One region of the Aliikangiella maris genome, then DNA from elsewhere that is predicted to be linked to it. Evidence: predicted binding sites of a transcription regulator. Region 1 holds the regulator's gene; each other region holds the start of a gene.

Region 1 (7,552 bases):
ATTGTGATAATAAGTTAATAGTACTTGCTAAGAGCATTTATATCGGTTACAAAGCCAAAAATTAAATCATTAAATCAGAAATTTGAGAATTGCATCTCACTTTCTTTTCACTCCGCCCAGATTAAAAATTGTATTTAGTGTTTTTGAGATACCGTTGGTATTTTAGATACAGTATTTAATGAAGTAGACAGGGAGTCGTTGATCCTGATCACGCTTTATCTTTTATGGCTTATTTCTCTCTAACTTATTAATATTTAATCATTATTGAGAAAGATGTTACCCGATATTGATTAAGGAGTCGATACCTAAAATGCTGACAAATTCACTTTTTGAATAATCTAATTTACCTTTTTCTTATCAAAAGGTGAATTTATTCGCTTTTATTCAACAGGTATTAATTCGACACCTAATTAATTGCATTTTGCTATAAATAAATTGCTTTTTAATATCTGCCTGTTTCTAGAATGAGTAGCTTTAAATCAAATTTTGTTATTTTTTACGGCTAGACTGAATAGTTTTAACACAATAAATCTTATCAGCTAGATGAGGTATATTATTATTTGATGAATCGAATATTTTAAGTGATTTTAACCTCGCTATAAGGTCATGATATCTGGTATTTGGGGCAATCAGTATAAATCGGCGGCTGATTCTATTAGAATTGGCCACTGGATAAATTTAGCAAGTTGAAATATCAAGTTTAAGCGAGACACCAAAATTAAGTTCAAGTGATGACTATCAGTTATCCCGTATCTGAAACTGTTGTTTAATCAGTGATTAATTCAGTTAGTTGATTGTTTGTATCTGATCGATGGAGCAAATTAACCGTATTAAAAGGGGTTGTACTGCTGAGTACAGAAAAGTTGAAAATATGCAAAATATAAAAATTACAACAATAAAAAAGGTCAGCTCGGTTGACTTTGTAAAACAGGTATTTGAATGCTATCGACGAAAGGAAGTCTTTGCAATTACAAATGAATCAAGTGAAAGGCTTGCAGAATTATTAGGACCAATCCATAAACAGATCACGCCTGAAAGTGGCGGAGGTTGGGGAAGTTTTGAATTGACAGATTGTCATGATAATACGCCGGCTCAGATTATTTTTTCTTCCGGTACAGAAGGTCTTCCAAAAGCTATCGTAATTTCTCATCGCGCACTTTCCGATGTGACTGCTCGTTTAAACAATATGATGAAACCTGACTCAACCATTCGAGAATACATTGGCGTGCCAGTGACTTACTCCTTTGGTTTAGGACGATGCCGTGCAGTTGCCCAAGCTGGAGGCCAGTTTTATATTCCCGAAAATGGCTTCAATTTAAGCGAAATTACCCGCATGTTAGCTACAGATGAAATAAATGCGATATCTGCAGTGCCGAGTTTATGGCGAATTTTATTGTCTCAAGATGAGCAGATTAAACCTTTCGCACACAAAGTACGCTGGATTGAAATTGGTAGCCAATGGATGAGTGCTGAAGAAAAGTTGCGAATGAAACAACTTTTTACTAATGCCTGTATTGTCCAGCATTATGGTTTAACCGAAGCATCTCGTTCAACTTTATTGAATATTTCCGAAGTCGCTGACGAAAAATTGGGCTCTGTTGGCAAAGCTGTCGGTAATGTTGAAGTCAAGATTAATCAAGATGCGAATATTTGCCTTCGCGGTGATCATTTGGCATTAGGACAAATGCAAGATGGTCATTTAGTTCCGTTGGTTGATAATAATGGCTGGTTGGCCACTAATGATACAGGACATTTTGAAGAGGACTTTCTATATTTTGATGGTCGTTCTGATGATTTGATCAACTGTAGTGGAGTTAAGGTTTCTCCGGAACTGATAGAACAAGCGGTAAATAAAGTCATTGATGGCAGACCCGTGACGATTGTCGGAATTAAGGATGAGCAACGCGGTGAAGGCTTTCTTGTTGTGAAATCTCAGCAAGAGCAGTCTGATGAATCGTTGATTGCAGCAGTTCATGACACTTTATTGTCGCAGGGGATCAACGCGCGCGCTTCAATTAAGGTGCAATTTTTAGCCGAATTACCAAAAACTGAAACTGGCAAAATCAAGCGTAAGGTTATCGCCCAGTCGTACACTCCAAAGCGGGTCAAGCGCAAATCTTCGTTGACGAGTGTGATGAATATTTATCAAGATCTCTTTTCTGGTCAGTCGGTCACTCACGACAGTACGTTCAAATCGTTGGGCGGAGATTCGCTGAATTTTGTTCAGGCTTCGGTATTGCTGGAGAAGTATTTGGGGGTTTTGCCGCAACATTGGGAATTATTAACTGTCGCAGAATTGGAAAAAGCCAAAACTCAAAAGAGTGGATTTTGGACTTCACTAGAAATGAGTATCTTTTTGCGAGCATTGGCCATTATCAGTGTTGTACTAGTTCATGCAGGAGTTGAAATATTAAGTGGGCCTACTTTCTTACTCATTTTCTTAGTCGGCTTTAATATGGCTCGTTTTCGATTGGAAGATTTTAAAGAACAGGGAGCATGGTTATCTTTTGCCAGATATGCATCAAGTTTGCTGGTCCCTTATTATTTATTGACGCTGGTATATTTTGCTTGGAATCGTGCTGTCGAGCTGGATGTGCTCTTGCTGTATGCGAATTTAATCAGTGCAAAAATTACTGTCATATTCCCTTTTTGGTTTGTTCAAATATTGGCACAGTGCTTCATCATTATTGGTATTTTATTTAGTTTTAAAAGTATCAGGCAGTTAATGCGAGAAAATGCCTGGTTCTATTCTTATTTATTGCTAGTGGGCTTTATTGGAATTCGAACGGTTTATCCGTTTGTCTGGGAAACTGCGCATTTAAACGATTTAGTGCCTATTCGGTTTATTGCCCATATTTGGCTGGGTTGGTGTATTTATCTGGCTGATTCCACTGCTAAGCGCATATTAATGGCGGTAACCGGAACCGTTTTTGCTTTTATTGATACCTACGTTTTAACTTTGGCAATGGGTAATGATTTAGAGTTTAAAGCAAAAGCGCTTTGGATTGTTTTGGGGTCAGTGACTTTACCTTTTGTCCGCTCAATTATGATTCCTCGTGTCTTTAAAGCCTTATTAAATATGATTGCTGAAGCAACGTTTTATATTTTTATCTTTAACGGCATTTTGATCTATATGTTTATTCATATCTTTAAAGTTGATTCAATTGTGCTGGCATTCTTCGCTGGGATGGTTGGCTCGATGGTCAGTTGGTGGATATTGGAAAAACTACGCTTACCGGTTTTAATCTGGCGAAGTATTTTTGGACGTAAACAGGCTAAAAATCATTAGATGTTGTGTTCAAATAGTTGGTAGAGAGCTGTGTGAAGGGCGTGATGTGTCCTTTTCAGTATGAGTATGTAGAGCCAAAAAAACGCTAGTTTTTGGCTTAGTTTAACTGACTCTAACCAGTTTTTAAAAGCAAGATGCTACTTGGTTTGACTTTATCTGCGAGTGTTATTTGAGTCTTAATTTGCGACTTTAAATTGCTGGTGGCTGAAAATTGTTTTGTTGAAGTTTTTTAATGAGGTGCTGCTGGTGTAGTAGGTGATTTAATTTTGTGATACCAGTTAATGGCACTTCTAAAAAATTTGGCCCCGTTAAAATACAACTTGCTCATTGGATTTAACGCAAAAGTATAAGTCTCAACCACTTTAGTACTAGGTTTCCAAGGGGCTAACCACCCTGGTCCAGTGACAAAGCTGATTTTAGTTACTTTTCCTTCGAGTTGTGCATTTTCCATGGCTTTGTAAATGAGTACATGACCAGGAGAAAGGTTTGAAAATTCTTGACGATAGCAAACTTTCGCCAAAGAAATTGTTCCCCCATTAATAAAGCAAAAATGTGCGGCCAGTAGTTGGCCGTCCAGATGATAACAATTGAGTTGAATATTCTTCTTACTATTGTTAAATAGTGAATGATAAAAACCGATTAAATCTTTATTTAGACTAATTGCTGAACACGAACCTTGTTTACCTTTCCAGCCTGACGCTTCTAAATCGAGGAATTCTTTTATTTGTTCAGGCGTAATATCTTCACCTTTGATAAAGGAGTATTTTACATCACCAATATTTTCAGCTTTGCGAATGAGTCGATTAACATTTTTTAAATGTCTTTTAGGTAATATTTCGATTAAAGGTGTTTGTTGAAATTCAATAAACTTTGACTCAGATGTTTGCCAGTGAAAAGTGTCAATCGCATTTTGGTTAATCAAAAGCTGACTTAAGCTGCTATCTTGGCGAAGTTTTGGCAGACTAAATAGACAAATTGCAGGAGTCTGTGACTTCAGCATTGTTATTGCTTGCAATATTAAGGTACTTTTATTATCAACAAACAAAGCGTCATTAAGATCGACATGAGGATGTGACAAGGTGCCTATTTGATAGACCCCCAATCCTACCGAGCGCTTTTCCCAAGGGAGTATGCCTATCAGGTTCTCACCCTCATAGATTAAAACTAAAAAAGGGGTTATGTCTGGGTGCTTTAGATGTTTAAAATAAGCCCGATAAAAATAAAAATCATTATAAAATTTAATTTGTGTTTCTTGCTTGAAATTTAACCAAAATGCTTTGACTTCTGCAAATTTTTTACGGTCCGTGATGATTTTCAACTGTAGACTTTTTGAATAATCCATAATGATCTTATTTTTACCGCTTAAATTTTCCAACTTTTGTTATATTAATTAGCATAGATCGGTCAGAATCGTTGAAGTAATTTAATTTATTTGCCTAAGTTACTGTAGTATATAGTAATATCTATATTAAAAGAAGACGATAAATTGAAATGCCTACATTATTTTTAAGGCCATTTCTATAAAGCAGTTCTCATCTTCAATATAATATTCAGTGATCCCCTAATAATACACGGGTCAACACCCGAATCAAATATTAGTTAAAGCTAATTAAAATAAAATGAATTTTGTAAAGATTATGAGAATAATTGGCCTTGATGTGTCACAAACTGTGTCATAAATAGACTATTTTCGCTTGTCATATAGTTATTTCAAGGTTCGTCAAATATGACATTTTTTTAACAACCCACTGTATTTAATATGAATTGTCATAATTTTGTCATGATTAGCAGGAAAAATAGCGCCTAGTGATTTAAACGTGACCGTATTGTTAAATTTACATGCCAAGCCTGCTTGATGACAGAATTTAATAATTGGTTTAACTCTTATTACAGACTCATTACTAACGAGTGGATAAATAAATGCCAAAGCAAATCTTATTAGTCGAAGATGAACAACCCATCAGAGAGATGTTGCGCTATGCACTAGAACGTGACGGTTATGTCATTCAAGAGGCTGATAATGCCGCGGCTGCTCGAGAAATTCTGGCTAGAAATCGTCCAGATTTATTAATTGTAGATTGGATGATGCCTGGCGAAAGCGGTATCGATTTCATTAAACGGCTACGCAAAGATGAAATATTAGCCGATTTGCCAGTTATCATGTTGACCGCTAGAGTAGAAGAAATGGATAAAGTCAAAGGGCTTGATTGTGGTGCTGATGACTACTTGACTAAGCCTGTTGGTATCAAAGAATTAATGGCAAGAATCAAAGCTCTGTTGCGCCGTACTTCACAAGCCAATGAAGATGACATGATTATTTCAGAGGGGCTGGAGTTGAATCTGGCTACCAATCAGCTCTCAATTGATAATGTGGATGTACATATTGGTCATACCGAATTTTCTTTATTACAGTTTTTTATCGAACACAAGAATCGAGTATACTCTCGCGCCCAGCTATTGGATTTTGTCTGGGGGCAAGCGGTTTATATCGAAGAGAGAACAGTGGATGTTCATGTGCTACGATTAAGAAAAATTCTTAAGCCGTTTGGTAAAGATTCGCTCATCAAAACGGTGCGCGGTATGGGATATATGTTTACTCAAAAGAAACCAGCTTAAGCAGTGGGAATTAGCTCAATGAGCAACGCGTGGACTATCGAAATTTCTCGTATATTCGTCTTGGCGGTTATAGCGATATTATTCGGTCTGATTTCCGGTTATTGGGGATTGGCAATTTTTTTAAGCAGTCTGGTTTATGTAACCTGGATGCTAGTACAGATACGAGCGCTAGAACGGTGGATAAGGCTGGGCGCAAAAAATCAGTTTGCACTGGATACCAGTGGTATATGGCAGCTTATCGTACAGCACATTGTCTATGCACAGCGTAAAAACAAAGAGCGCAAGCGGCGTTTAAGTTATATGGCAAGACGCTTTGAAGCAACTATTGCAGCATTGCCTGAAGCCACGGTTGTAATAAACTCTCACCGCGAAATCGAACTGACTAATCAGGCTTCGGAAGAAATATTAGGTATCGAAAAACGGCGTGATTTAGGGCAGCGTATCGACAACTTGATTCGCGATCCAAAATTACAGGAATTAATTGAGTCTGAAGAGTCGCCAGCCAGACTGGAAATGGAGTCCCCCATTGATCAACGTAAAACCTTATCGGTGACTTGTGTTGACTTTGGCGAAGAGCAAAAGTTGATTACCGCCAGAGACATTAGCCAGCGAATCGCTGTGCATAAATTGCGTAAAGCCTTTATTGCGAATGCCTCACATGAACTTCGCACACCATTAACGGTGATTACTGGTTATCTTGAGTTGCTTGAAAGTGAGCCAGATATGTCAGATATGGTGCGTAAGCAAATCGGCAATGCCAGCCGTCAGGCGTCTCGAATGCAGAAAATTCTTGATGATTTGCTGACTTTATCTAAGCTCGAAGAGAAGGGCTACGATCGTGAGTCTGGGGTGATGATTGATATGCCCGGATTAATTCAGAAATTGGTCACCGATTTTAAAAAGACCAAGGCAAAAGGTACCCATCAAATTGAAGTAGACATCGATCCGACGCTGCAAATTAAAGCGGTAGAAAGTGAACTGTATAGTTTATGCCAAAACCTGTTGAGTAATGCTGTTAAGTATTCTCCCGAAGGCTCAACTATTACTGTTCGCTGGCAACGCAAAGAAGATGGCTATACCTATTTTAGTGTTACGGATAACGGCGAAGGCGTGGCGCCTGAACATATTTCTCGATTAACTGAGCGTTTTTATCGAGTCAATGTCAATCGTTCGCGCCAGATAGGTGGTACGGGCTTAGGGCTATCAATTGTAAAGCACATTTTGGAAAACTATGGTGGATTTTTAGATATCCAAAGTGAATTAGGTAAAGGTTCGACATTCACCGCTTATTTTCCAAAATATCGAACTATCGAATATGAAAAACTCGCCAGTTAATCAACTGGCGATGTTGTATTAGTCGTTTGAATCTATTGCCGTGCTTTTTCTTCCGTTAACTCTTTTATTTAGACAGTCATAATAGTTTGTATTGGTAAGGATATTTGGCAAAACAATGATGAGACTAATGTTGCTGCGTACCCTGGATTACCTGTTTTGCATATCCCAAAAAATTTAGTTCATTTTACTATTTGAAATCAGACCCACTAATGGTAGGCTCACCAAGTCAAAGATTCATGCATTTGCCCTCATTCCGCCGACTTCCGAGTGATTGTATTTTCAAAGTCACTTGTGAAGTGTAGCCTTGGTAAT
Region 2 (7,552 bases), on a different contig from region 1:
TCAATAACCTCATCAACAATACCGGATGAACCTGTAAGCTGTGGTGCAACAACTAATGATGGCGGTGGCTTAATCTATGATCAAACAGAGTGTGTTAACAAAGATACTGCTGGTAGATACTCATACTATGTGCATGTATCCGAAGATAACACTAAGTTATACTTTACAACCTCAGGTGGTAAAGGCGACGTAGACATTTACTATAATGCTGATACTTGGGCGACTAATACCGATTATCAATATAAGTCGGATCTAGTTGGTAACGATCAAACGCTTCAGGTTACTGCTAACCAAGGTTATCGCTATGTGACTTTACATACTGATTCTGAATTCTCAGACGTTAACTTTGTGGTAAGTACAACGCCACCAAAAGGTAATGAAGGTCAAGATTCGGGTAATGGCGGAGTTGGTGGTTCAGGTACTACGGATCCGAATGATCCAGACTGCAAGTTAGCCGATACACCGACTGATGATCCTAAAATTAGTATGTATACCTTCACCAATAATGTCGAGGAAAACTATTATGAAGGCTGGATCAGAATACGTGGAACTTCTGTATCAGCAGATTATCAGTTGAAGCTTTGCGCGCCAACCTACGGTAATGTTCGAATAGGTGACCGTAGTGAATCTTTTGATTCTGACCCCAATCTGTTTGGTAAAGAGTTTGAATATAGTTATAAACACTGGGGAGCACGTGATACTAACACGGATACTATTAAAGCAATTGCTACAGCAACAGACGGAAGTAAGGCAGTATTTTCTTTCGACTTAACATTAAACAATCCAACAGTTGAACATCCAGTTCAACCGTCTTGTGATAATTTAAATCTTGATGCTGACTTTGATGGGATCCCTGACTGTGCAGAAGAACCCGGTAAAACCTTCTATACCATGCCTTTGTATAACTGGGGAGCTAGAAAAAATCAGCTTGACTTGTTTATTGAAGTTGACTGGATGGATAAGCACCCGCTCAAAGATTATGACGGTAACTATGTCTATGATGACAATGGTAATCAAATCATTGACCATGGTACTGAGCCTAAGCGTAAAGTTCTTGATAGAGTAAAAGAAGTCTTTGCGGCGAGGAATATTCATATTCATTTTGATATTGGTGATAAGTTCGACCAAGCACCAGGACTTGATCCAAGTGACTATGACTTAGGTGGAGGACAAGCCATTCCATTTATGGAATATATCCATTTAGCTCGTTGGACAGATTACTACAATGGTAAAGAAATAAAGGTTCCAGGTATGGATGAAGATGTCATGCCTAAGTATTTCTTTAATAATAAGGAACGTGAACATATTTTCTACTATGTGTTATTTGCCAACTCTCAAGGCGGAGCAAACCGAGGCTCTTCAGGTCAAGCGCCAGATCTATTTGATCGCTATATGTACCTGTCAATGGGAGGCACCGGCTGGGGCTTTACCGACGATACGCCTGAAAACGAAAATATGATGATCAATGCTCATGCTTCAACCATGGTACATGAACTAGGTCATATATTTGGTTTAAGCCATGATGGATTCCCAGATGATAGAGCGCGTAACTTTAAATTGAACTACCCAAGTGCAATGAACTATTTATTCCAATTGCAAGGTGGCCCAACAGATAAGTTTGCTGATATTGACTTTGACACTATGGTCAGAGAGCGTTATTACTTATGGCGTAACCCTAAATTAGATTATGCCTGTACAGATCGGTTGAATGAAACTCATCCTGACAATAATACCTGGGGCAATTTAGTTCATGGTTTAAGATCAGATCCCGCTGACTTCCATATTGGTTTCTCTGATGGTTTACAACCTAAAATTGACGAAACGGAAATCTCTGAAGGTTTATTATCAGCAGGGTTAGATCTCAATTGCGATGGAAACATTGATAATAATGTTGGCCCGCTTGATGTCAACCATGATGGACAAGTTGACTTTTTGTGGGATTACGATGATTGGGGCTATCTAACATTCTTTTATCACTACTATAACTATGATGTGAAAAACGAATATGATACTTACAATGAGTTTTTATTAGAACCTAACTATCATGTGCGTTGGGCTCATTCCCCAACAGATGTTAAGTACCCTAACTTAAAAACCATTACAGGACTTGAAAAAGCACAAACTAAGAAAAATCATCTATTGCTGACGTCTAAAGACAAGACTAAAGACAATGATAAATATCTAAGTTTAAAAGAACTTCAAGCTAAAAGTGATGAGCTGATTGGTGTTAAGGAAATAATATTACCGCAAAGTGCACGCGATGCTTTACACAAAGCTATGGACGAATCGCGTCGCAAAGCGCTTAATCAAGAAGGTTCAGAAAATAAAAAATAAACTTAAGTAAGTGTTAATATATTATTAAGTGCAATAATCAAGACTTGACAGCTGCCCGTTTTTTAGTGGTGGCTGTCAGTTTATATTTGAGCAAGATTTTTGAGTTCAAATATGCTTTCCATCCTTTAATATTTTGAACAGATTTACTCGCAATATATTTTCCTTTAATAAACTCGTTTATTGTCATAGTTATTCTAAAGATAAAAAATAAATGCTTTTTATACGTAAACGACCAGCGAATTACACGCTTGACTATAGATATAGCTATAAAGTCAAACTGCGTCTTTTTTGACATCTTTTTGCCATATTTAACTTCTAATATTAGACATTAAATTTTGCTTGTTTTTTTTCAAGTTGTTACATCAATGGAGATAAAAAATGAATCAAAGAGTGGCATTGGTTACAGGTGGAACTGGCGGTATTGGAACCGCAATATCTCGCCGATTAACACAGGAAGGTTATCGTGTTGTTGCTGGATATTTTAATCGTGGAAATCATGAAAAAGCACAGTTGTGGCAATTACAGCAGCGCGAAGCGGGATTTTTAATTGACATCAGTTATGCGGATTTAAAAGATCCCGAATCATGCTTGGCGTGCTATTTAAATATTCGCGAAACAATTGGACCTGTTGATATACTGGTGAATAATGCTGGTATTACCCAGGATTCAAGTTTCAAAAAAATGACATTTGACCAATGGCAAACGGTCATGGATACCAACCTTACCAGCGTATTTACGATGACACAACGCGTGGTACAAGACATGGTTGAAAGAAGCTTTGGACGGATTATTAATATATCCTCAGTGAATGGGTTGCGTGGTCGATTTGGTCAAACCAATTATGCAGCAGCTAAAGCGGGAATGCATGGGTTTTCTAAATCATTAGCATTTGAAGTTGCGCGCAAAGGAGTTACTGTCAATACAATTTCTCCGGGCTATATTGCAACGGATATGATTATGTCAGTTCCCGAAGAAGTGCGTAACAAAATTTTAGCAGAAATACCAATGGGGCGTTTTGGTGAAGCAGAAGAGGTTGCCGCCGCCGTTGCATTTTTAGTATCGAATGATGCGGCTTATATTACCGGTGCTAATTTGTCGATTAATGGCGGACAGCATACCTATTAAAATATTTGGGAATAAGAACCAGACAAAAAATAAAACAGTTTAATGGACTAAATGACTCAAGGCTACGAAACATTGAATCAAGTTATTTAATAATTGTTGCGTAGCCTAAAATCTGAAAAAATAAAATGTTAGTTAAATTTAAAAAAGTCTATTGAATCACAAATTACAAATCACAAATTACATTAAACTTAAACGCTGTTTAACATAAGAGCCAGGCGCATCTTCAATCACCGTGTTGGGGCCTTGTTCTGGGATTCGTGCAGCTACCTGTTGATTATTACGTTCTTGCATCCACTTAGCCCAATCTAACCACCAGGAACCTTCAACTTTTTTTGCATTTTTTACCCACTCTTTAGGCGCCATATTCAGTGAATCAATTTGGTTTAGCCAATGACCGTATTTGTTTTTTTCTGGAGAATTAATAATGCCAGCAATATGACCCGACTCACCCAATACAAAACGGACATCGCCACCGTGATGACGTGCACCTAAATAGCAAGACTCCCATTTGGCAATATGATCGAGTTTGGTTGAAATAAAATAGGATGGCGTGTTTATTTTACTCAAATCCAATCCTTTTCCCTGAATGACCACTTCGCCTGGGTGAACTAATGCGTTTTCAAAATAAAGTTTACGTAATACAAACTGATGGAGTCTGGCTGGAATATTGGTACTGTCTGAGCTCCAATACAGCAAATCAAACGGTGAGGGTTTTTCGCCTTTTAAATAGTTATTAACAAAGTAATTCCAATACAACTCATTTTCTCGCAGCAAATTAAAACTAACAGCCATTGCCCGTCCGTCAAAAACTCCGCGAGCTAACATGGTTTTTTCGATGGCGTTTAAAATGGACTCGTTAATAAAGATGCCAATCTCACCTTTATAAGTAAAGTCGAGTAGCGTAGCCAAGTAAGTTGTTGACTGAATACGGTTATCACCTGATTGTTGCAAATATGCGGTTGCTGCGCCAAGCAATGTTCCTCCCAGACAGTAACCAATACAGTGAATTTTAGATTGCTCAGTTATTTTTTCAATTTGGTTCAGCGCTTCGATTATGGCTTCTTGAATATAGTCGTCGAAACCAACATCTTTGTATGACTCATCAGGATTTACCCAAGAAATCATAAAAGTATCATAGCCTTGGTTAACTAACCAACGGGCAAAAGAATTTTTTTCACGTAAATCTAACACATAGTATTTATTGATCCACGGGGGAACAATTAGCATGGGTTGTTGATAAACTTTTTCTCCGACGGGTGAGTAATGTATCAGTTGAATCAATCGATTTTGAAAAATTACTTTACCCTGGGTCGCAGCCAGGTTCTCACCAATTTTAAATGCGGAGTTATCAGTAATGCTGATATTTAGCGTATCAATACTCTGTTTAATGTCGTTTTGTAGTTGGTCTAGCCCACTCAGCAAATTTGCACCACCAGTTTGTAGTGTTTTTATCAGTGCTTCAGGGTTAGTTAATAAAAAATTAGACGGCGATATTGCGCTAATCCATTGTCGGGCAAAAAATAGCAATTTTTCTTTGGTGATATCGTCAATTTCTTGCAGACTGTTAATAAAGTCAATATAAAAAGCGGAATTAATCAAATATGACTGCTTAATATAATCGAACAGTGGATTTTCAGTCCATTGCTCAGTTGCAAATCTTTTATCACCGGGTTCTGGTTGAGCAACTGGCAAAGGCTCGGGGTTAATTCCAGTCAGTTTTAAATAAATATTCTGTGATAATTGGCTGTGTTTTTCCCAAAGTGCGGCTTGTTGTTTTAACACTTGCTCGGGCTGTTCAAGTGGGGCTTTTAATATTGGCTGAATTGCGTTTAGGTAATCTTCACAAATTGCCTGCATTGGACCCTCGCCCAAAATTGGCGATGATTTAGCGTTTTCAATAACCAGATTCGTCCACTGGTTGGCTAGCTGATAAAATGAATTCATCCATTCCATATTGCTCTCAAAGGCGTTGGTAACCTTTTCATCATGATTATTCACGGTGTCCATTTGACGATCTCTTTATTTTTGATAGGTTAGTCATTATTAATATATTCAATTATCAACAACCAAACCCAATACTTAAATCATTAGGATTAAAGTATTGGGGGTAGTCTTGCTGACTCGCTTTACGTTTGAAATTTAAATAACAAACAGCAATAGCAAATAATAATTTATAGCGTTATTGTTAAACGCCTGTTAATTATTATGCGGTAGCGGTAGTTTTTGATTTTGCTTTATCACTTTTTTTATCTGTTTGCGCTTGATTAATATTGTCCTTTAATAACTCTTCAATTTCAGATTTAAACTGAAGCCCTATGTCAGTGAGGCGGCGCGCATCATCAATAATGCGCTGGTTGATTGATGTCATAAATTCCATTTCATTCTTGGCAAAGTCCTGTAATGTGTTGGCATCTTCGATTTCTGCTGCTGATTTTAATTGTTGGATGCCAAGTTGAGAATAAGTTTTAATAGACTCAACCTGAAACTCAGTTAACTTTTCAAGTTGTGAAGCAAAAGTCTGGTTCATTTGTTTTAATGGTTGAAAAAACGCTTTGGTTTGCTCAGAAAAAGATTCAAAAAGCTTATCGTTCATTGTTGTTTGCTCCCTTAGAAGTTTAATTCAATTGTTAATGTATAACATTTTTAGATTAGTGCTTGAATATGACACTTGTATGATAGTTGTGCTGGTTTGACTTGATTTGAATCATGTTTTTAGACGCTTAACTTGAATTGTCATTTTGTCTTCATAAATTTTCTGCTTTAAAGATAAATTACTATTTGGTTATCTCGTTTTTGATTTTTTGTTTTTTTATTTGAGATGTGTTTTGATTTCGTTTTTTCTCCTTTTAGTTGTTTGTTTTTTTGTTGACTGATGAGTGATGTTTTTGTGAAAAGACTAATGTGGCTGAAAGGCTTTGTTGCTGTGCTGGTGTAATCAAAATGTCATCTGTGCACGCTGTAATTTTAATAATTAATGCTTTCAATAGTAAGCTGCTTTAGCCGTAAAGTGTTTTAAGTGTTGGCTGGTTAGTTAATTTTAGCGTTTTTTTAATGCTTTATTTTAAAGATTTTTAATAATATTTTTTGAGAAAACATGACTTTAGGAATGCTGAATATGAATGAGCAAGGTCTATCGAGTTTGAAGGGCAAAAAAGGACTGATTGTGGGTATTGCAAATCAACATTCTATTGCCTGGGGATGCGCCAAAGTTTTGCATGCAGCTGGTGCAGATATTGCCGTAACCTATTTAAATCAAAAAGCCGAACCATATGTACGACCTTTGGCCGAAACCATTCATGCACCAATCATTGCCCCATTAGATATGTCTGACGATTCACAACTTAATGATTTGTTTGGTGTGATAACGCAACAGTGGGGTACACTTGACTTTGTTATTCACGCCATTGCGTTTGCCCCTTTAGCAGACCTACATGGGCGTGTAACAGATTCGTCTCGAGATGGATTTTTAAAAGCAATGGATATTTCCTGTCATTCTTTTATTCGAGTAGCACATATGGCTGAGCCTTTAATGGCAAAGCAAGGTGGCAGCTTATTGACGCTGAGTTATTACGGCGCAGAAAAAGTAGTTGAGCACTATGGCATTATGGGGTTGTGTAAAGCGGCATTAGAATCGAGTGTTAAATATCTTGCGGCTGAACTTGGAGATAAAAAAATTCGCGTCAATGCGTTATCTCCTGGCCCTATTGCTACACGCGCAGCGAGTGGTATTGAAGCATTTGAGCATTTGATTTCTCATGCCATTGAGAAGGCGCCAGAACATAGTGCAATCAATATCGAACAAGTAGGTCACTTTGCCCGTTTTCTGGTAAGTGATGAATCGCAACTGGTTACCGGTGGGACTTATTTTATTGATGCCGGTTTAAACATCATGGCGGCTTAAAATGACAGATTTAATTGAAAATATTACCTTCGATGAAATAAAAATAAATGATTCGGCAGCAGTTGAACATACACTAACAAATCGTGATATCCAATTGTTTGCGCTAGTGTCGGGTGATGTCAATCCGGCACATCTTGATGAAAGTTTTGCTCGTAATGAAATGTTTCACAAAATTATAGCGCATGGTATGTG
Region 3 (7,552 bases), on a different contig from region 1:
TTATTTTGAAGTGAGTTCGTATCGTGGCGCAGGTAACTACACGTTAAACATTATTAAATAAATCAAAAGAACTTATAGAGTCAAATCAAGCGAATGTGAACAAAAGCCACATTCGCTTTTTTTACTTTCGGTTTAACTAAAAATAGCCTTAAACATAAAGAAGAAGGTCATCGATAAAATTGCCCCAGCAGGCAGAGTAACCACCCACGAGACCACAATACTTTTCAAAACAGCCATGTTTAATGCCGCAATTCCTCTTGCCATTCCAACACCTAGTACAGCACCCACTAGCGTGTGAGTTGTAGAAATTGGTAGTCCAGTTCCAGAAGCAATGACAACTGTTGAAGCAGCAGCCAGTTCAGCCGCAAATCCACGACTAGGCGTTAACTCAGTTATTTTTTTACCGATGGTTGCCATCACTCGACGCCCATAAATTGCCAGTCCACTCACAATACCGATACCACCAACCAATAAAATCCAAATCGGTAAAGCGGATTTAGAACTGATAACACCATTACTTTCGACCACGCTAACAACTGCGGCCAATGGACCAATAGCATTAGCAACATCATTAGAGCCATGTGCAAATGCCATCCCACAAGCGGTCACAATCATTAATACAGCAAACACTTTTTCAACATTGGCATAATGGAAATCTTTATCATCAGATTCTGGCATTTTTTGGCGATTAATAAAGTATTTTCCAACCAACATGACAACGACGCCAAAGCCAATCGCAATAATTAAACTAATCTCAGTTTCAAACTTTATACCTACATGCTTTAAACCTTTAAATAAAGTCACTAAAGCGATCATAAAACCCGCCAAAAACATATACACAGGAACATATTTTTTAGCGTTTTTCAAAGGGTCATCGGTATTTAAAATAAAACGTTGTACACTGGTGAATAACATAAAAGCTAGTGTCCCAGACAAGAGCGGAGAAACGACCCAACTAGCAACAATTGAACCAACCTTCCCCCACTTAACGATTTCCATACCGATACCCACAGCAGCAAAACCAACAATTGCTCCGACAATTGAGTGAGTTGTTGATACGGGCCAGCCAAAATAAGTTGCAACAACCAACCAGATACCTGCCGCCAATAGTGAGGCCATCATACCAAAGACTAAATATTCAGGTGTTCCAGTTAATGCCGAAGCATCGATAATCCCCTTGCGTATTGTCGAGGTTACTTCGCCACCAGCTAAAAATGCGCCAGCAAATTCGAAAATCATTGCAATAATAATCGCTTGCTTAATGGTTAGCGCCTTTGAGCCAACCGATGTTCCCATCGCATTAGCAACATCATTAGCGCCGATCCCAAATGCCATTAACAGGCCAAAAATTCCCGCCAAGGAAATCAAAATCATGTTGTATTCAGTGAATAAATTAAATTCCATTAGATTTCTCTCTTTTTAATGGATAATGGTAAAACTTAAAACTAACGAGCGAGCAACAGCTCTAGGCGACCACCAACTTGTTGTGCTCGATCGGCAATATCACCAATCCAGTCAATAACTTGATATAAAAAGATTACATTTACGGCGGGGAGATTTTCTTCCAGGGCAAATAACTTGCGGCGAATGTCAATTTGCAACAAATCAACATCATTTTCAATTTCATCCAGTTGCAAGACCATTTCTTCAGCAATTTTAACTTCTCGTCCTTTAAAACCGGTTTCCAGCAGTTCATCAAGCTGCTGAATGGCTTTACTGGCTTGCAATGATGCATCAATACTTCGACTTAAATAATCTTTCATCTCCTGGCGAATAGCATCAGGAATGGCCATCTTACGGCCGGTAATTAGTCCGGCAATATCCTTGGCTTTATTAGCAATCTTATCTTGTGACGATAGCAATGCGAGTAAATCAGTTCGACTGACGGGCATAAAAAGCCCTTTAGGTAAATGTAAGCGCAATTCCTTTTTCAGTTCATCGGCTTCATTTTCAAGGGTTCGAATCAACTGCTGCAATGTATCTACCTGTTCCCAGTCTTGCGCAAATACCGCTTCAAAAAAATCGGGCAATTTTCCAACGCATTCCTGCACTTTTAGCATATGAGTCTGCATGGGTTTCATTGGCGAACTGGCAAACAGATCTATAATCGGATTCATAGTTTATCTCTCTAATTTGGTCAAGGATGAAGTTGTTCTCACCTCAAGTTTGAAAGCAACGGGATTTTGTCATATTTCCGTCACATTTAAAATATTAACCGCCGTTAATCCTCAGTAAATAGACTGAAGATAGTCAAAGTTGGGTAATTTTTAAAATATCAATGCCTGCTAATCAGTCACCTTATAACTAAGCTGACTGATTGGTGCCACAATATGGGAGACTATTTGAGTATTTATTGGCAATAAAATGGGGTGAACGTGTGCTAACTGTCACCCATTAACATTATTTGAAAGAGAATAAAGGATAGACTATCGCTTATGGTGCAAGCCGCTTAATGTCCCAGCCAAACTCTGAAGGCGTATATTCAAAGCGATCATGCAATCTCGAGCTACCACCTTGCCAGAATTCAAATGCAATGGGCTTAATTCGATATCCTCCCCAAAAATCAGGTAAGGGAATTTCACCTTCTGCAAATTTTTGCTTCATTTTATCAAACGCTGCCATTAAAAACTGGCGAGAACTGATTGGCTGACTTTGATTAGATGCCCAGGCAGCCAACTGGCTATTTTTTGGTCGACTTAAAAAGTAACTGAGGGTTTCGCTGTGTGAAATCCGGCTAGCTACGCCTTTTATTTTTACCTGCCGTTCAAGTGGCAACCATGCAAAGTTAGCACTTACTTTATTATTAACAGCAATATCTTGAGCTTTGTTGCTATTCAAGTTAGTAAAAAAGACCAGACCATCCTGATCAAGTTTCTTTAATAATACGACTCGTTGGCTAGGCTGCCCTTCACTATCAACGGTTGCCAGAGTCATTGCAGTCGGGTCAATCTGTTCCATTTCCCCTGCTTCATCAAGCCAACGCTTTAACTGCTCAATCGGATCATCGTTGAGCGTTTTACGCCGCAAATCTCCCTTTAAATATTCTCGTCTTTCTGCATCTAATTTCATTTTTTCTTTATCCAAAACCAAAGAAGGGCATCTTTGATGCCCTGCTTATTAATTATTTTAATTAGTTTAATTTACTGCTGTGCAGCAGGTCCTCCAATAGTTCCAGTTTTTTCATCAGATTTTTCGACTTTTCCTGGTTTGGATTGACTACTGTTATCATCTTCGTTATTCCAGCCTTCAGGCGGTCTGGGCTCTTTACCATTCATAATGTCATCTATCTGCTTAGAATCGATGGTTTCATACTTCATCAGTGCATTTGCCATCATTTCAAGTTTGTCCCGGTTTTCTTTTAACAGACGTTCGGCACGCTGATAGTTTTTATGAATTAAGTCCTTTATCTCTTGGTCAATTAACTTGGCGGTATCATCTGATACATGCTTGGTTTGAGTCACCGATCGGCCTAAGAATACCTCACCTTCATCTTCGGCATATGTCAAAGGTCCAAGTTTTTCCGAAAAACCCCATTGAGTTATCATGTTACGCGCAATATCAGTAGCGCGCTGAATATCGTTAGATGCCCCCGTTGTGACTTTATCAGGACCATTTAACATTTCTTCCGCAATACGGCCACCGTAAAGAGACGACAGATTGCTTTCCAAATATTCTTTACTATGGCTCAGTCGGTCTTTTTCGGGTAAATACATAGTTACCCCAAGAGCACGGCCACGCGGAATAATAGAAACCTTGTAGACCGGATCATGACTGGGAACAAGTCGACCTACAATTGCATGGCCCGCTTCATGCCATGCCGTATTGAGCTTTTCTTCTTCGTCCATCACCATTGAACGGCGTTCGGTTCCCATTAATATTTTATCTTTCGCTTTTTCGAAAAATTCTTGATTAACCGTTCGACAATTTGCTTTTGCTGCAAATAAAGCCGCTTCGTTCACCAAGTTGGCTAAATCCGCACCAGAAAAGCCAGGTGTACCACGTGCAATCGCATTTGGATCAACATCATCAGCCAAAGGAACTTTGCGCATATGGACTTTTAAAATTTGTTCACGGCCTTTGATATCAGGCAGGCCAACAGTAACCTGACGGTCAAATCGACCTGGTCTTAAAAGTGCTGGATCCAGCACATCGGGTCGGTTAGTTGCAGCAATTACAATGACACCTTCCCCCCCATCAAAACCATCCATTTCAACCAGTAACTGGTTTAAGGTCTGTTCACGTTCATCGTGTCCACCACCAAGCCCCGCGCCACGGTGACGGCCTACTGCGTCAATCTCGTCAATAAAGATGATACATGGCGCTTGTTTTTTCGCTTCAGCAAACATATCACGTACACGTGACGCCCCAACACCAACAAACATTTCAACAAAATCAGAACCTGAGATAGTAAAAAATGGTACTTTTGCTTCGCCAGAAATCGCTTTCGCCAGTAGTGTTTTACCTGTTCCAGGCGGTCCAACCATTAATACACCACGGGGAATCTTACCACCTAGTTTCTGAAATTTACTGGGCTCTCGTAAAAAGTCGACTAGTTCAGAAACTTCTTCTTTAGCTTCTTCACACCCAGCCACATCAGCAAAAGTAGTTTTAATTTGATCTTCGCTCAATAGTTTAGCTTTGCTTTTACCAAAGCTCATCGCGCCGCCTTTGCCACCACCTTGCATTTGGCGCATGAAAAATATCCACACCCCAATTAATAACAACATCGGGAACCACGAAATAAAAATAGTGAATAAGGTACTGTCACCATCTGGTTCTTCACCGGTATAGATTATTTTTTTCTCAAGCGCTTTTTTTGCAAGTAATTCGTGAGAACCGGCAGGAATTTTTGACGTGACACTTTCACCAGTTGAAGTTTTCGCTTTAATGTTATAACCCGATACCGTAACAGATATGATACGCCCTCTATCGATATCATTAATTAATTGAGAAAACTCAACCTCACCCGATTGCATTTGGGCAGCTTCAAAGTTTTTAAACACTGAAACTAATACAATCCCAATTACCAACCACAGTAAGATATTTTTAGTCATATCATTCAAAGGAATATCCTCTAATTTTAATATTACGCGTTAAAACGGGTTACTACACTTTTATTTGTTTCACTACAAATTTGCTATACGAACCATTTGCATTACGTCATTTTTACTGCCGAATCGTCGTATTACTCGTTTGTATCACTTAATCCCAATTATCGGCTGATTTAACTGACATTGAAATCTTTTAGCCTATACTCAATTGTATCGCGATATTTCGCGAAATGTTTAATATTTATCCGAGATAATCTTGACCGAACAGATAAACTTCCCGAGATCTTGGGCGTGATGCTTTTGGTTTACGCACCTTAACAACCCTAAATTGGCTGACTACTGCCTGTTTATATTGATCAAATCCTTCTCCCTGAAAGACTTTAACAACAAAATTGCCACCTTTTTGCAGAATTTGAGAAACCAGATCTAATGCCAGCTCAACTAAATACATAGAGGCAGGCTGATCAATCGCACCTACGCCACTTATATTGGGGGCCATATCTGAAATAACAAGGTCTGCTTTTTGATTATTCATTGCAGCCAATATTTTATCCAACACTTCTTCTTCCCTAAAGTCACCTTGAATAAACTCAACGCCATGCAAGTAGTCCATTGGCAAAATATCAGTGGCAATTATTTTACCCTGACTACCGACTTTTTTCGCGGCATATTCCGACCAGCCGCCTGGTGCAGCACCTAAATCAACTAGTGTCATTCCCGGCTTAAGAAGCTTGTCTTTTTCGTCCAGTTCCTGCAATTTATATACAGCCCGTGAACGAACCCCCTCATCTTGAGCGCGTTTCACATAAACATCGTCAAAATGCTCTTTTAGCCAGCCTTTACTGCTTTTACTTTTTGCCATTATTGATAATTAAACCTGCAATATGATGACATCGTCTAAATTTTATCCATTAAAATGAATAAATTCCCGTCAATTCACCCTAAGACTCACTCTTATGTACGAACAGACTGGAATATTGTCTCAAATTTTTCATTAAAGTGTTAAACTTAGCGCAATCTATTTGCAAGAATTTAACTATGACAGACTTAAGTAATAAACAAATCAGACATCTTAGAGCGTTAGCTCATGCAATGAAACCAGTTGTTATTATTGGCGATAAGGGCGTTTCGCAGGGGGTTATAGATGAAATAAATAACTCTTTAGAAATTCACGAGCTGATAAAAGTCAAAATCCGGGCTGAAGAGCGCGAAGATCGACAAGAAATGATAGATTTAATCGTCAAAAAAACTGGCGCAAGCTATATCCAGCGCGTTGGCCATATTGTTACCCTGTTCAAGCGGAATAAAGAAGCTAAAATAGCCTTGCCTAAATAACCTGCGATCATTCGAGAATTGAATTTTTCCCTTGAATCATTCCAAAGCATAACAACCAAACAAAGAACCAATAAGACTTAAACGGACTTATTGGTTCAACGGTTAATTGATTTACAGGTGTTTTTGCAGAAATTTCAGGTAAGCATTAGATGCAGTGATACGATTAGATTTTTTACGAAATCCGTGTCCTTCATCATCAAACAGCACATACTCAACAGGCACATTGTTTTTACGAATAGCCGCAACCATTTCATCACTTTCAATTTGTAAAACCCGCGGGTCATTTGCTCCTTGTACAATTAAAACCGGGTTAGTGATGTTTTCAGCATGAAAAAGTGGCGATATTGCTCTTAATCTATCCTGATCAGTTGCTGGATCTCCCATTTCATTATAAAAATATTTCTTAAAGCTCTCCCACCACGGCGGAATACTCTCTAGTGTTCTCACCCAGTTAGTCACACCGAAAATATTAATGCCAACTTTAAATTCTTGAGTAAACGCCATTGCAGCCATAGTCATATAGCCGCCATAACTCCCGCCCATCACACCAATTCGGTCCTGATCAATCCAGTTGAGGGTTTGCAAGTATTTTTTTCCGTAGACAATATCTTGCAAATCATCCTGACCATGCTTTTTGTCATCCAGATGATAAAACGTTTTACCGTATCCCGAAGATCCGCGATTGTTGACGGCAAAAATCGCATAACCTTGATTAACCAAATGCTGAATTGCTGCCCGATACCCTTTACGCGACTGGCCTCCAGGTCCACCATGCACCCAAATTAATGCGGGTACCTTTTGGCTGGCTGAAGCAGTTTTGGGGCGATATAGAAGTCCAGGTACGGTTAAACCATCAAAACTTTTAAAACGTTTAACTTCGCTCATAACAAGATGCGCTTCATCAATACTGCTAGGTAAGGAGCGAGTCAAGCGCTTCGCTTTGTTTTCACCAATAACATAACTAAACAGGTTTGAAGGAGACGTATCTGAATTTATATAAAAGGCCATCTTTTTACTGTTAGCCGAAAAATTTACGCCGCGTAAGTCACCTGCGGGTAATTCAGGCATAGCAATCTGTTTACCACTGGCAACTTCAGCCATATCTAACTGGGTTTGTGCATCCTGGTTAACACCCACTACTCGATATTTACCATCATCTGAAAATT
Region 4 (7,552 bases), on a different contig from region 1:
CTCGAGCTTCAACGCCCCAAGCGGACATTGCTTTATTGGCACGCAGACAGTCAAACTGATGTAAGCGCTCCAGTTTACGTACAGTTTCTTCATGAAATTCACGTGCATCAGGCGCTTTATGGAAATACAAATAACCACCAAAAATTTCATCAGCACCTTCGCCTGACAGCACCATTTTAATTCCCATTGATTTAATTTTTCGAGCCATTAAAAACATCGGGGTAGATGCACGAATGGTTGTTACATCGTAAGTTTCTAAATGGTAAACAACATCTGCCAGCGCATCGATACCTTGCTGAACGGTAAAATGAATTTCATGATGAATGGTACCAATCATATCAGCAACTTTTTGTGCTGCGGCTAAATCGGGAGAACCTTTTAAACCAACCGCGAAGGAGTGTAGTTGAGGCCACCATGCCGGGCTCTTCTGATCATCTTCAATTCGTTTAGCCGCAAAACGTTGAGCCACTGACGATATAATTGATGAGTCCAGACCACCAGAAAGTAAAACCCCGTAAGGTACGTCTGACATCATGTGCTTTTTCACTGAAGCTTCAAGCGCTTCGCGAACCATTTCGGGTGATGCAGGTTTGTTGACCACTGCTTCGTAGCTTTTCCATTCTGGCTTATAATAAGGCTTGATTTCGCCTTGAGCACTATCTAAATAGTGTCCTGGTGGAAATAAATAGACTTCGCGGCATACATCACTTAGCGCTTTCATCTCTGAAGCGACATAAAGTTGACGCAGTTCGTCGTAACCATAATAAAGTGGAATAATACCAATTGGATCACGGGCAACCAAATAGCGATTGTTCACCTGATCAAACAAAATAAAAGCAAACATCCCTTCCAGTTGATTCAGTCTTTTTTCTATTTGAACTGCCGAAACCTGATTGCTTGCGGTTAAATCCTGGGCATACAGCCCCAAAATGACTTCACAATCAGATTTGGTTTGAAATTGATATTGACTGACTTCGTCAATCGCTAACTGGCGGTGATTGTAGATTTCACCATTAACTAACAAGGCTAAATTTCCATTATTATTCAGCAGTGGCTGCTCGCCACTCTCAATATCAACGATTGCTAATCGCTCATGGACCAAAACCGCGGTATCGGTCTCCCACACCCCAGACCAGTCAGGTCCGCGATGGCGTTGTTTTTGAGACTGTTCAATCGCCAAACTACGTAGCGCTTTAACATCTCCTTGAATGTCCAATATACCAAAAATGGAACACATGGAATTTCACCTTTTGCCAGCTTAATTATTGTTGATAAAAATAGTTTGAGTGATTAGTCAAGTCTGACTTTCAAACCGATATTTTACAATCATTAAACAAATCGACCAAAAAGTGAATACCTATCAATAAAAACAAGTTTTTTAGTGAATATTTTTTAATTTTTACCTATTATATTGATAATTCGTTAAAATATACCAAAAAATTCTATGCAAAACTTTCAGATCGATAATTTGGACAAAATGATTCTTAACGCACTTTTAGACGATGCGCGCATCCCTTACGCAGAACTCGGTAAGCGATTTAAGGTGAGCCCAGCCACTATTCACGTGCGTATCGAGAAAATGCGGTCAGCGGGCATCATTGTCGGTACTCGACTAGCGATAGAGCCTAAAAGGCTTGGCTACGATGTCAGTTGCTATGTTGGGATTACCTTAAATAATGCGGGCGACTACCCTGAAGTTGTCAAACGTCTCGAAGCCTTTGACGAAGTTGTTGAGGCTTACTATACAACAGGGAAATTCAGTATTTTTATAAAAGTCATCTGTCACTCCATTGACGAATTGCAATGGGTATTAATCGGCAAAATTCAGTCGATAGAAAAAATACGCGATACCGAAACCTTTATGTCGCTACAAAACCCGATTCAGCGAACAATTAAAATCTGATTACTCAGCGACATACTCAGCCAAGACATCGCCTACCTGTGTGTTGTCCATATGGCCACGCAACCGCTCACTACCTGCTCCCAGAGCATAGAGAGCAACATCACCACCGGTATGTCCTTGAGTCGTCCATCCGGTGAAGCTGCGCTGACTAATAATTTTGGCAATCTTTTCTCGAATACTATCCCAATCTTGTAAGTTGACTTTTTTCAGAGACTGCTTTTCTGCTTGACTTAATTCAATCTTCATTGATTGTTCGACTTCGCGGATAATCGCTTTAGAATTCAAGACTTTTGTCGCAATAAAAGCCGGGGTCAGACTAAACTGGCGTAAAAAGTCAACATTCCATTGATAGTGCTTGCCACTGGTTTTGGCGCCAATTGATAATCCACCCGTTTCATGGTCTGCAGTAATAACCATTAATGTATCTTTACTGGCTTTTGTATAGTCAATGGCTACTTGAGCTGCACGCTCAAAATCCTGCATTTCTGAAATGACCCCTAACACATCATTGGCATGTGCAGCCCAATCAATCTGACTACCTTCAACAATTAAAACAAATCCATTTGGTTTTAAAACAGTCAGTTTATCTAGTGCCGCTTTAGTCATATCAGCCAGAGAAGGTTGGTTAATGGTTCTATCCCAATATTTATCTAATCCTTTATTGGCAAACACACCTATCAATCGCTGCCCTGTGGCATTTTGCAATTGTTCTTTCCGGTTAACAATTTCAAATCCAAGTTGGGAAAACTCCTCGAGTATATTTCGATCATGCCGTTGAAAGAAGGTTAATCCGCCACCTAGTGCGATATCCACTAACGGCATTTGTTCATATCGATTATCAATCAATTGATCAGCAATAGCATTTTCTTTCTCTCGATCGTCAATATGAGCATAAAACGCCGCAGGTGTTGCGTGAGTTAACTGAGAAGTGACTACTAGGCCTGTTGCCTTACCTGCGATACGCGCTTTTTCAAATAGATTGCGCAGTGGTTTAGCGTTTAAATCAACAGAAATTGCACCGTTATAAGATTTTTGAGCACTTGCATAAGCCGTTGCCGAAGCGGCTGAGTCGGTAATATTTTCTTTGCTGTCAGCAGCATTGGTATTGACGCTCCCCACCAGATAAGGATCAAACACTAATGGCTCTTCAAGGGGTGTTGCTGGATTGTCCTGAAACATTCGTAACGCTTTAATGTGTGCTGGCCCCATTCCATCGCCAATGAATAAAATAATATTTTTGGGTTTTGAATGTGATTTATTGGATGACGTCAATGTCGATTGTGCATTAGCACATGCCCAAGTAACTAATATTAACACTATCCCTAATAATTTTTTACTAACTCGATTTATCATGTGTGACACCAAACTGAAACTGTCTAATAATTAAACAAGAAAAGCGACATATTACTATGTCTCTTGAAAGGTTATTTTACATTCTATGCGGCTTTATACCATAACCAGTTATAATCACAATCGAAACGCCACTGCATATAATTTTCATTGATAAAATGTTACCTGATAGCTTGCACTTTATTAAACCAGTAAGAATTGCGTTAAGCTTTTCAGACTCACATACATTCTTTGTCATGATAATTTTTGGCTAAGGATTGATATTATATTTTGTATTCATCAGCACCTTTTTATCGCATAATACGTTATTTACTCCAGCAGCAGAGACAATAGTCAATAGATTTTAATTTCAGGGTGATTGATGCAGACAAAAATCAAAAGTGTCATTATTCTGGGCGGATATGGAAATTTTGGTAAGCGTATCGCACAGCATCTTATTCAAATTAATGAGCTAACCATTTTTATTGCAGGCAGAAGTCTTTCCAAAGCACAGAATCTGTGCCAGCAATTACAACAGTCAAAGCAATGTCACTCAGTACAGCCATTACAAATTGATATCGATGACACTAATTTTTCTAATATCATCCGCACAGTTTCACCCGATCTTTTAATTCACACAAGCGGTCCATTTCAAGGCCAAGACTATCGAGTTGCACAAGCCTGCATTGCTTATCATTGTCATTACATTGACTTGGCAGATGATCGCCATTTTGTATCTCACTTTGCACAACTCAATGCGCAACTCAATCAGCAACTTAATGCTAAGCCATTAACACTTATCAGTGGCGCCAGTTCGGTACCCGGCCTTTCGTCATGTGTAATTTCCACTTATCTTCATGAGTTTGACCAGTTAGATTCAATCGAAATTGCCATTGCTCCGGGAAATCAAGCAGAAAGAGGATTAGCAACACTCGAAGCCATTTTATGTAATACAGGAAAACCACTCAAAATTTTTATCAATGGTCAATGGCAAACGCAGTTTGGCTGGATGTCGTCACAGAAAAAATTTTTTGGTTCAATCGTTGGGCACAGATGGCTGGCAAATGTTGATGTACCAGATTTACAGCTTTTTCCAGCTTATTATCGGGGCGTACAAACTGTCACCTTTCAAGCGGGGCTTGAATTAACTTTATTACATCATGTTATGGTATTGATGGCTTGGTTAACCAAAAAACAGATTATTAAAAATTGGAAAAATAAGGCGCATTACCTATTAAAAATTAGTCAATGGTTTAATTTTTTCGGTAGTGATATTGGCGGTATGTCAGTGAGATTAGTCGGAAAAAAGAAAAACAAAAGATTTCAATTAGAATGGTTACTAACGGCTCCCAACGGTATTGGCCCTTATATTCCCACAATTCCAGCCATCATTGTTGCCGAAAAATTAATCCAAGGTCAAGCGCTGGAAACAGGCGCACAGGCTTGCATTAATTTATTTTCAATAGCTGAATTTAATGAAATCGCGAATCCGATGGGAATAACAACTCAATTAGTTTGCAGTTAGTATTTTGATTAAGATGGAGAATTAAAATAATCATCAACAAGGAAAAATAATGGAACATTATTATTTATTAAAATTGATTCATATTATCGCTGCCGTTGTCACTATGGGTACGGGAGCAGGTATCGCATTTTTTATGTTGATGGCCGTGCGAACACAAGATAAGAAAATCATTCGACACACCAGTCGTATAGTCATATTGGCTGATTGGATCTTTACTGCACCCGCGGTTGTTATTCAACTATTCACAGGACTTTTACTCAGTGAATTGTTACAAATAAGCTGGCAATCAGCCTGGTTTATTACCTGCATCAGTTTATTTCTTTTTGTTGGCTGCTGCTGGATACCTGTTATTCTAATTCAATATCAACTGCACAAGCTCAGTTGCCTGCATGATTTCCGCGGCGATCAGTCGTCGTTTAAACAATTATTTAAGTACTGGATTTTTTTAGGTGTTCCTGCATTTATCGCAATGATCATTTTATTTTATCTAATGATTTTTAAGCCGTTACCTTTACACTAAAACAATCCTTTTAACGAACAAATACCAAGCTAACTGATTATGTCTAAAGTGCCATCTATTTGCTTTAAAAAATATCATTTTCTCATTCGAATAACACTTGCAGCTGTCTGGATATGGACAGCATTGACCTCGCTATTTTTTGACTTTCAATTTGGATTTAAATTACTTAAAGACTTTGGTGTATCATCCAATTATTCTCTTAGTCTGATTTACCTAGCAAGTACAATGAATTTAATCTTTGGCCTCTGGCTTATCAGCGGCAAAAAATTGCTACTCAATTGTCATCTGCAAATGATTACAATAATCCTATATACATTATTATTGAGTATTATTTCGCCGGACTTCTGGCTACATCCATTTGGTCCACTCACAAAAAATTTTCCAATGCTATTATTGATTATTCTATTTAGAGATAAATTAATTCAAGTCTCTAATCAAAAACAATCCAATGGATAGAAAAAATATAATACTGATAATCAGTCTATATAATAAAATGAAACAACTATAAGCTTTTGTCATCGACTCATTTTACCTAATGCAATAAAACTTAAGGTAAAATAAGAGAAAAAAGGAGTATACAACCTCAATGCAAGCCACTATTTTAAAAAAATTCCTCGGAATTATATGCAGTTTATTTTGCTGTAGTTATTTAGTTGCTGAGTCTCAAGTAACTACGCAAAAGCAACAATTTAAACTTCCCCATATTGATTCTCACATTGAAGTTGATGGTATTCTTGATGAAGCAGCATGGGCGCAAGCACTTGTCGTTTCTCTGGACTATGAAACCCAACCAGGAGAAAACACTAAACCGCCCGTTACAACAGAAGTATTATTATTTGATAACGGGATCAATATTTATGTTGCATTTAAAGCTTTCGACCCACAGCCGAAAGCCATTCGCAACTACCTGACTGATCGCGATAATATATGGGAAACGGACTTAGTCGGCATTAAATTTGATACCTTCGGCGAATCAAGAAAAGCATTTCAGTTTTTTACCAATGCACTTGGCGTACAAGCGGACTCTATTCAAGAAGACTTTAAAGGTGACAACTCGAATTGGGACACCATTTGGGATAGTGTAGCACAAATCACTGAATGGGGTTATTTGGTTGAAATGTCAATTCCCTTAAAAGCCCTACGTTTTCCCGCGAGTCAAACACAGCAAAAATGGGCATTTGAGGCAATACGTTTTTATCCAAGGGATGTACGCCACAGAATAGCTAACACGCCAGTTAACCGTGATATATCTTGCAATATTTGTCAATTTGATCAGCTAGTCGGACTAAAAAATGCAAAACCATCAAAAAATTTAAATCTAATACCAACACTAGTAACAAACCGGGTTGATCATAAAGATCAGTCAATTGATGAATGGAATGAAGGCGATGTTGAACATGAATTTGGTTTAGACTTACGCTGGGGTATCACCCAAGATATTTATTTGAATGCCACCTTAAATCCTGACTTCTCGCAAGTTGAAGCAGATTCACCACAACTGGATGTGAATAACCCTTTCTCAATATTTGTTGAAGAAAAACGTCCTTTCTTTTTAGATGGTGTCGATTATTTTGAGACAAATAATAATCTGGTCAACACTCGCAATATAATCGCGCCGGATTATGGGCTAAAAGTATCAGGACAAACCAATGGTCATAGCTTTGGACTAATGAGCACCAATGACGAACACACCAGTTATTTATTACCTTCCTCTTCCCGTTCAGAAGTTGTCAGATTGAATGAAGAAAAAAGTGAAAATCAGGTGCTTCGCTACTCTTATGATTTAGGCAACAAAAATAATATTGGTATATTACATACCCGCAGAACAGCCGATGAGTACCATAATAAAGTTACTGCTATCGATGCCAAATATTGGCTTGATCAGTATCACTCAATGACGCTTCAATATATGTCCGCAGACACCCAGAATACAAATGAAATTGCAGCACTTTACGAATTACCAAAAACTCAAACCGGCGATGCACTGACAGTAAGTTTAAAGCATGAATCTCGCAATTGGCGGGGTTACATTGATTATATTGAATACGACAAAAATTTTCGTGCGGACTTAGGATTTATCAGTCAAGTAAACTTTGATAAAACGATTGTTGGTTTAAGCCATCGCTGGTATCCCGAAAACAATGATTCCTGGTGGAAGAAAATAATAGTCACCAGTGACTGGGATCATACTTTTGATAATGATGGTCTAAAGCTGGAAGAAGAACTAGAACTACATTTTGGTGTTGAGGGTAATTATCAAAGTCTTTTCGAAACC

What was found. Region 1 encodes PhoB, which activates phosphate uptake and scavenging genes when phosphate is short. Its sites were predicted from a motif close to TGTCATANNNNTGTCANA; they were not measured.
Region 2: the regulator PhoB is predicted to act here: its motif matches at 2,624-2,641, upstream of phbB (acetoacetyl-CoA reductase).
Region 3: the regulator PhoB is predicted to act here: its motif matches at 2,185-2,202, upstream of ABVT42_RS17170 (TIGR00153 family protein).
Region 4: the regulator PhoB is predicted to act here: its motif matches at 3,258-3,275, upstream of ABVT42_RS07845 (alkaline phosphatase).

The regions. Positions count from the first base shown of each region.
Region 1 covers NZ_JBFDAH010000026.1:36,629-44,180, forward strand. The annotation lists gene ABVT42_RS18355 (AMP-binding protein) at 872-3,289, shown strand; gene ABVT42_RS18360 (GNAT family N-acetyltransferase) at 3,519-4,631, opposite strand; gene phoB (phosphate regulon transcriptional regulator PhoB) at 5,210-5,905, shown strand; gene phoR (phosphate regulon sensor histidine kinase PhoR) at 5,924-7,240, shown strand.
Region 2 covers NZ_JBFDAH010000020.1:72,330-79,881, forward strand. The annotation lists gene ABVT42_RS16290 (PKD domain-containing protein) at 1-2,334, shown strand, start outside; gene phbB (acetoacetyl-CoA reductase) at 2,713-3,459, shown strand; gene phaC (class I poly(R)-hydroxyalkanoic acid synthase) at 3,637-5,466, opposite strand; gene ABVT42_RS16305 (phasin family protein) at 5,663-6,052, opposite strand; gene fabI (enoyl-ACP reductase FabI) at 6,575-7,360, shown strand; gene ABVT42_RS16315 (bifunctional enoyl-CoA hydratase/phosphate acetyltransferase) at 7,362-7,552, shown strand, end outside.
Region 3 covers NZ_JBFDAH010000023.1:12,498-20,049, forward strand. The annotation lists partial or broken gene ABVT42_RS17160 (M12 family metallopeptidase) at 1-61, shown strand, start outside; gene ABVT42_RS17165 (inorganic phosphate transporter) at 133-1,404, opposite strand; gene ABVT42_RS17170 (TIGR00153 family protein) at 1,446-2,117, opposite strand; gene pdxH (pyridoxamine 5'-phosphate oxidase) at 2,434-3,069, opposite strand; gene ftsH (ATP-dependent zinc metalloprotease FtsH) at 3,141-5,054, opposite strand; gene rlmE (23S rRNA (uridine(2552)-2'-O)-methyltransferase RlmE) at 5,293-5,913, opposite strand; gene yhbY (ribosome assembly RNA-binding protein YhbY) at 6,090-6,386, shown strand; gene ABVT42_RS17195 (S9 family peptidase) at 6,498-7,552, opposite strand, start outside.
Region 4 covers NZ_JBFDAH010000006.1:245,525-253,076, forward strand. The annotation lists gene asnB (asparagine synthase B) at 1-1,237, opposite strand, end outside; gene asnC (transcriptional regulator AsnC) at 1,445-1,903, shown strand; gene ABVT42_RS07845 (alkaline phosphatase) at 1,904-3,256, opposite strand; gene ABVT42_RS07850 (saccharopine dehydrogenase family protein) at 3,615-4,757, shown strand; gene ABVT42_RS07855 (DUF2269 family protein) at 4,807-5,277, shown strand; gene ABVT42_RS07860 (DoxX-like family protein) at 5,317-5,733, shown strand; gene ABVT42_RS07865 (carbohydrate binding family 9 domain-containing protein) at 5,864-7,552, shown strand, end outside.